Regions from separate parts of the Actinomadura chokoriensis genome, predicted to be linked through region 2. Evidence: riboswitches for the same ligand, from Rfam matches in the RefSeq annotation. Region 2 holds a riboswitch; the other holds the start of a gene.

Region 1 (3,396 bases), on a different contig from region 2:
CACCACGGCGGCGTTGATCGCGGTGATCTCGCCGCTGACCGGGGAGTACAGGTCGCTGACCGACTTGGTGGACTCGACCTCGCCGCACGGCTCGCCCGCCTCGACGGTGTCGCCCTCCGACGGCTGCAACTCGAGGTAGACGATCTCTCCGAGGGCGTCGGCGGCGTGCGCGGTGATGCCGACGGTGACGATGCCGTCCTCGCCGCCGAGGCCGGACACCCACTCGTGCTCTTCGCTGTAGCGGAGCTGCTCCGGAACGCTCACGATTCTCTCTCTTTCAGGAACGCTTGTAGAAGGGCAGGTCGACCACGTCCACCGGCTCGGGGCGGCCGCGGACGTCCACGGCCAGGGACGTGTCCTCGACGCCGCTGTCGAGGTAGGCCAGGGCGATCGGCCTGCCCAGTGTGGGGGAAGGGGCGCCGCTCGTCACGATCCCGCACGGCGTGCCGCCGGACGTGACGACCTGGTACCCCTTCCGCGGCGCGCGACGCCCGCGCGCGACCAGCCCCACGAGCCTACGGCCCGGCGGGGTCTGCGCCTGCGCCGCCAGGGTGGTCTTGCCCACGAAATCGACGGCCTTGTCCAGCTTCACGACCCGGCCGAGGCCCGCCTCGAACGGCGTCGTCTCGGCGGTCAGCTCGTTGCCGTACAGCGGCATGCCCGCTTCGAGGCGCAGCGAGTCGCGCGCTGCGAGCCCCGCCGGGACGACCCCGTCCACGGCGGCGAACGCGCGCCACAGCGCGGCGGTGTCGGAGGCGTCCGCGAAGAGCTCGAAGCCGTCCTCGCCCGTGTAGCCGGTGCGGGCGATCAGGGTGTCGACGCCCGCGACGCGTTCGGCGAGGACGGCGTAGTACTTGAGGTCGGCGACCGGCGCGTCGGTGAAGCCTTCGAGGATCTCCTGGGCGCGGGGGCCCTGCAGGGCGATCAGCCCGTAGGCGTCGGTGCGGTCGTCGACGGCGGCCTCGTAGCCGGCGGCCCGCTCGACCAGCGCGTCCCGGACGACGGCGGTGTTCGCCGCGTTCGCGACGACCATGAAGGTCTGTGTTTCGCCCCCATGGCTACGCCCCGCCACCCCCCGGTCGGCGAGCCGGTAGACGATCAGGTCGTCGAGGACGCCACCGTCGGGCGCGCAGATCATCGTGTAGCGGGCCTTGCCGACCGGCATCGAGGACAGGTTCCCGACCAGCGCGTAGTCGAGCGCGGCACCGGCGCCCGGCCCGGACAGGAAGATCTCTCCCATGTGCGACAGGTCGAACAGCCCCGCGCCGGTGCGGACGGCCTCGTGCTCGGCGGTCTCGCTCTTGTAGCGCAGCGGCATCAGGTACCCGGCGAAGTCGACCATGGTCGCGCCGAGGTCCCGGTGGACGTCGTGCAGCGGCGTGGTCTTCGGGTCGGCGGACGGGTCGGCGGACATCGGTTCGGCTCCTTCGTCGCGGGCGCGCGTGGTCCATCGTCCCACTCGCGCACCGGGCGTCGCGGTGCCTCCCCCTCTGTCATCTGCGCCTGAGAGCTTCACCCGCCGCCGGGCGGCGGGTTTTCACCTTCGGCGGGGGACCGGGTCCCCGCTTTCCAGAGGTCGCCTGACCCGTGCGGTCCGTGGGCCTGAGAGGTTCCGGGGAGGATTTGCTCCTTCGGCGTCCCACACCGGCTGCGTGGGACTCTCCCGCACGGGGTCGTCGGCTGGCCGCCAATCTAGCAGCGGCCCCCGCCCTGCGACCACCCTCCGTCAGCCCGCCGGCGGCGACGCCGACATCGACTTCACGCACGCCCGCAGGGCCGCCTTGATCTTTTCGAGGTCCTGCTTGTCGGGCGTGGTCGACGGGTTCGGGCTCGGCAGCTCGACCCCCTGCTCGTGCATGCAGTTGTTGAACCTCTCGGTCGCCCGCGACACCTCGGGCACCGGCGTCGCGGCGGTATTGCCGGGCGCCGTGCCGGGCGGCGCCGAGGCCGGTGCTGAGGCGGCCGGTGAGGGCGGCGGCGACGCGCCCGCGTCCCCGCCGTCGGAGCCGCCGCATCCGCTCAGCGCCAGCACGAGCACCAGCACGCCTACGTGACCGCGCTTCACAGGGGACCTCCGTGCTCAGGGGGTGAGATCGGCCCATGATGCGCGGGTGGGGCGGTGCCCGGCTATTCAGGCACGTGCCAATGACGCGCGCACGATTTAGCACCCTGCCTCAAAGGGGGCTCGCAGGCGCCCGGGATGCCGCGTCCACGCGTTGACTTCAACCGAACCGGGGCCGTTCGCGTACTCTGTTTTGGTCATCGAGATCACCCGCGGTGAGCGCGGGTGCACCGAGCTGAGGGGCATTGCCGGATGGTCTACCTGGCAGGGATGCTGATCCTGTTCTTCGGCCTGCTGGTGTCCATCGCGCTGCACGAGCTCGGCCACTTCTCCTTCGCCAAGCTCTTCAAGGTGCGGACGACCCAGTTCATGGTCGGCTTCGGCCCGACCATGTGGTCCAAGCGCAAGGGCGAGACCGAGTACGGCGTCAAGTGGATCCCGCTCGGCGGCTACATCCGCATGATCGGGATGCTGCCGCCGCGCAAGGGCGACGCCCCCGGGCAGGTCCGGCAGATCAGCACCGGTCCGTGGCAGGGCCTCATCGAGTCGGCGCGCGGCGCCGCACTGGAGGAGATCCGCCCCGGCGACGAGGACCGCGTCTTCTACGCCAAGAAGTGGTGGCAGAAGCTGCTCATCATGTTCGGCGGCCCGGCGATGAACCTGGTGCTCTCGGTGATGTTCTTCGCGATCCTGCTGATGGGGATCGGCACGATGCGGTCGCAGCCGGTCATCGGCGAGGTCCTCGAATGCATGGTGCCCGCCAGCCAGTCCCAGACGACGGAGTGCCCGAAGGACGCGAAGCCGACGCCGGCCGCGCAGGCCGGGCTCAAGGCCGGCGACCGGATCGTGGCGTTCGACGGCAGGAAGATCGACGGCGACTACGAGAAGCTGCAGGTCCTGATCCGCGACAACGGCGGCAGGACGGTCCCGATGACCGTCGAGCGCGGTGGGCAGGACGTGAAGCTGAACGTCCCGATCACCCGCAACCAGATGTACGACCTCAAGGACCACGACAAGGTGGTCAACGTCGGGTTCCTCGGCATCACCCCGATCCAGGCGATGGAGCGGCAGGGCCCGGGCGCGGTCGCGAGCACGATGGTCGACCTGACCGCGCGCACCACGGGCGCGCTGGTGCGGATGCCGCAGAAGATGGTCGGCGTCTGGAACGCCGCGTTCAGCGATGAGAAGCGCGACCCGAACGGCCCGGTCGGCGTCGTCGGCGTCAGCCGGATCGGCGGCGAGGTCGCCGCCTCCCAGGACTACACCGCCGCCGAGAAGGTGTCGTTCTTCGTCATGCTGCTCGGGTCGCTGAACCTCGCGGTCGGGCTGTTCAA
Region 2 (3,396 bases):
GAGGGCCGCGACGACCCAGTGCCAGCTCGCCGTGGCCGCCAGGTAGCCGACGTCCAGGCTCGTCACCTGCGGAATGACGATGTAGGCGGCGAACGAGAGGGCCACCACGCTGAAGATCGTCCGGGGGCGGAACCGCTCCAGCCGGGCCGGCGCCGCCTCCACCTCCGGCTTCAGCCGGACGATCTGCTCCCGGATCCGGGTCAGCGGCTCCCGGTCGCGGCGCAGCGCCTGCCGCGTCGCCCGGGACAGCGCGACCCGCTGCAGCAGCGGCACCGCGGCGCCGAGGGCCTCCTCGCCCAGCACGGCCGCGGCGGTCCGCACCGCCCGCTCCGGCCCGGTCCGCAGCGCCAGCGTGGTGAGGAGCTGCGCCAGGTCGAGCCGCAGCGCGAGGTCGCCCGCCGCCGTCTCGCCGGCGCGCAGGTCGGTGACGTAGGCGAGGCCGTCCTCGCCGATGAGCAGCGCGCCGCCCTCCAGCCGCCGGTGCGCGAGCCGTCCCGCCTGCAGCGACCGGAACTGCCGCCAGACGTCGGTCAGCAGATCGTCGGTGATCTCCTCGTCCGGGACGTCGCCGAGCCGCCGCCCCGGCACGCGCTCGTAGGCCAGCAGCGCCGCCTCCGTGCCGACCTCGCAGGTGCCGATGAGCCGCGGGGTGCGGACGCCCGCCGCGTCCACCGCGTACGCCATCAGCGACTCCTGCTCCAGCGACCGGCGCAGCGACCGCAGCGTGCGCCCGGTCGTGGTGGCGCGCAGCCGCAGCAGCCGCCAGATCCGGTACAGCAGCCCGGCGGTCTGCTGGTCGCGGTCCAGGACGCGGACCTCCAGGTCCCACTCGCCGTGGGCGCTCCGGCCGAGCGGCGGGCGGGGGCCGTACCCGGCGGCGGCGCCCGAGGCCAGGACGACGCCGTAGCGGCGTCCGTCCTCGGTGTCGTCGGACGGCTCGTCCAGCCGCGCGCCCCGCTTCGGCCGCAGCCCGAGCCGCTCCAGCGACGCGACGACCGCCGCCCCGGTCGGGCGCGGGTTCGGGGTGCCGACGGCGTACAGGGTGCCGTGGCCGATGGCGCGGCCGAGGAGGTAGGTGGCCGCGAGCGCGGCGACGGAGGCGTAGGACGCGGTCAGCCCGGTCAGCGCCGCCAGCCCGATCATGGTCCAGGTCGCGGCCTGCCAGCGGGCGCGGCCCGCCATCCCGACCGCGCTGACGAACGCGATGACCGGCGCGATGTCGGTGTGCACGGGCGCGGTCTCGGTGCCGCCCCAGATCAGCGAGTCGAGGACGCCGCCGGGCGCCGCCCGCACCACCAGGTCGTCCAGCCCGACGGTGATGCCGAACGCGATCACGGCGGCCAGCAGCGCGATCGCGACCCGCGTCCCGTCCTTGTGGAACAGCCGCTCGACCGCGAACGCGATCGGCACCGCCAGCACCCCGAAGCTGGACACCAGCGTCGCCAGCGTCAGCAGCAGCCGCGGCGCGTGCGCGGTGCCCTGCGCGATGTCGGTCTGCAACCCGTGCGTGGTCTGCTGCGCGATCGACACCAGCAGCATCACCGCGGCCAGCCCCACCACCGAGCCGGCGAACCTGATCGCGTCGGCGGGCCGCCGGATCCGGTCCGGCTGGGCGGGCTCGTCGACGGGCACGCCGGCGGTCGCGCCGTGCCGCGGGCGCACCATGCCGTCGCGGGTCTGTGTCACGCCGTACCGCCGCCCCGACCGTCCGTCATCGTGATCAGCGTCCCAGAAGCGGCGGCGCGGCGTCGAGTGCCGGGCCGGCGTCCGGCCGGTCGCGCGTGCACCCCGCAGCCCCATCTCCGCCCCCGTGGCCCGAGGTCCGTCTTGTCCCAGGTGAGTGTGCACATCGTACCGGCCGGTACGACCCGGGGGAGGGCGGCGGCGGCACCCGTGTCCGGGGCGGGACGACGGCCCGGAGCCGGTTTTGGGTAGGGTTTCGCCTAGGACATGCCGTCGACCCTGTGCGGGAGAGACCCCACGCGGCCAGCGTGGGGCGCCGAAGGGGCAACCTCCCCGGAACCTCTCAGGCAAAAGGACCGCTCGGGCGAGGCACCTCTGGAAAGCAGGCGTCGATCCCCGCAGCCGGGGAAGGGCGGCTCACCGAAGGGGAAACCCCGCCGCGCGGGTGAAGCTCTCAGGTGCCGATGACAGAGGGGGAGACCTGCCGCCGGCCCGTGCCGGCGGCGGACCTGAGCGACCGCAGCAGCCAGGAGGCCCTCCATGACCGCCCAGTTCTTCGCGCCCGTGGCCGCGCCGCAGCATCCGCGTTCGGCGTTCGCCGACCGGCACATCGGCCCCGGCCCGGACGAGCAGGCCCGGATGCTGGCCGCCATCGGCTACTCCGGCGCCGAGGCGCTGATCGACGCCGCGGTCCCCGCCGCGATCCGCACCGCCCGCCCGCTCGGCCTGCCGCCCGCGCTGAGCGAGACCGCGGCGCTGGACCGGCTCCGCGAGCTCGCGTCCCGCAACACCGTGCTGACGTCCATGATCGGGCTCGGCTACCACGGGACGACCACGCCCGGCGTGATCATGCGGAACGTCCTGGAGAACCCCGGCTGGTACACCGCCTACACGCCCTACCAGCCGGAGATCTCGCAGGGCCGGCTCGAGGCGCTGCTGAACTTCCAGACGGTGGTCGCCGACCTGACCGGGCTGCCCGTCGCGAACGCCTCCATGCTGGACGAGGGCACCGCCGCCGCCGAGGGGATGGCGCTCGCGCACCGCGTGTCCAAGCGCAGGGAGCCGGGGGCGTTCCTCGTCGACGCCGACGCGCTGCCGCAGACGATCGAGGTCGTCCGGACCCGCGCGGTCCCGCTCGGCATCGAGGTGGTCACCGCCGACCTGTCCGGCGGGCTGCCGGACGGCGACTTCTTCGGCGTGCTGCTCCAGTACCCGGGCGCGTCCGGGGCCGTCCGCGACCTCGCGCCGGTCATCGCGCAGGCGCACGAGCGCGGCGCCAAGGCCGTCGTGGCCGCGGACCTGCTCGCGCTGACGCTGCTGCGCCCGCCGGGGGAGTCCGGCGCCGACATCGCCGTGGGGTCCGCGCAGCGGTTCGGCGTCCCCTACGGGTTCGGCGGCCCGCACGCCGGCTACATGGCGGTCGGCGAGGGCATCCAGCGGCAGCTGCCCGGACGGCTCGTCGGCGTGTCGGTCGACGCGGACGGCGCGACCGCCTACCGGCTGGCGCTGCAGACCCGCGAGCAGCACATCCGCCGCGAGAAGGCCACCAGCAACATCTGCACCGCCCAGGTGCTCCTCGCCGTGATGGCGAGCATGTACGCGGTGTACCACGGCCCCGAGGGGCTGGCCGCGATCGCGCAGCGCGCCCACCGCCGCGCCGCCGAGATCGCCGCGGGGCTGCGCGCCGCCGGCGTGGAGGTCGTGCACGGCGCG

What was found. A riboswitch is a leader RNA that binds a small molecule or an ion and turns the genes downstream of it on or off. The one in region 2 is predicted to bind glycine.
Region 1: linked by a shared signal. The riboswitch ahead of gcvT (glycine cleavage system aminomethyltransferase GcvT) and the one ahead of gcvP (aminomethyl-transferring glycine dehydrogenase) in region 2 are both predicted to bind glycine.

Annotation. Positions count from the first base shown of each region.
Region 1 is NZ_BAAAMW010000001.1:436,157-439,552, reverse strand. It holds gene gcvH (glycine cleavage system protein GcvH) at 1-264, opposite strand, end outside; gene gcvT (glycine cleavage system aminomethyltransferase GcvT) at 278-1,414, opposite strand; glycine riboswitch at 1,488-1,576, opposite strand; glycine riboswitch at 1,581-1,676, opposite strand; gene ABFX46_RS02075 (hypothetical protein) at 1,727-2,065, opposite strand; gene ABFX46_RS02070 (M50 family metallopeptidase) at 2,315-3,396, shown strand, end outside.
Region 2 is NZ_BAAAMW010000007.1:30,682-34,077, forward strand. It holds gene ABFX46_RS17035 (lysylphosphatidylglycerol synthase transmembrane domain-containing protein) at 1-1,686, opposite strand, end outside; glycine riboswitch at 1,958-2,052, shown strand; glycine riboswitch at 2,053-2,164, shown strand; gene gcvP (aminomethyl-transferring glycine dehydrogenase) at 2,224-3,396, shown strand, end outside.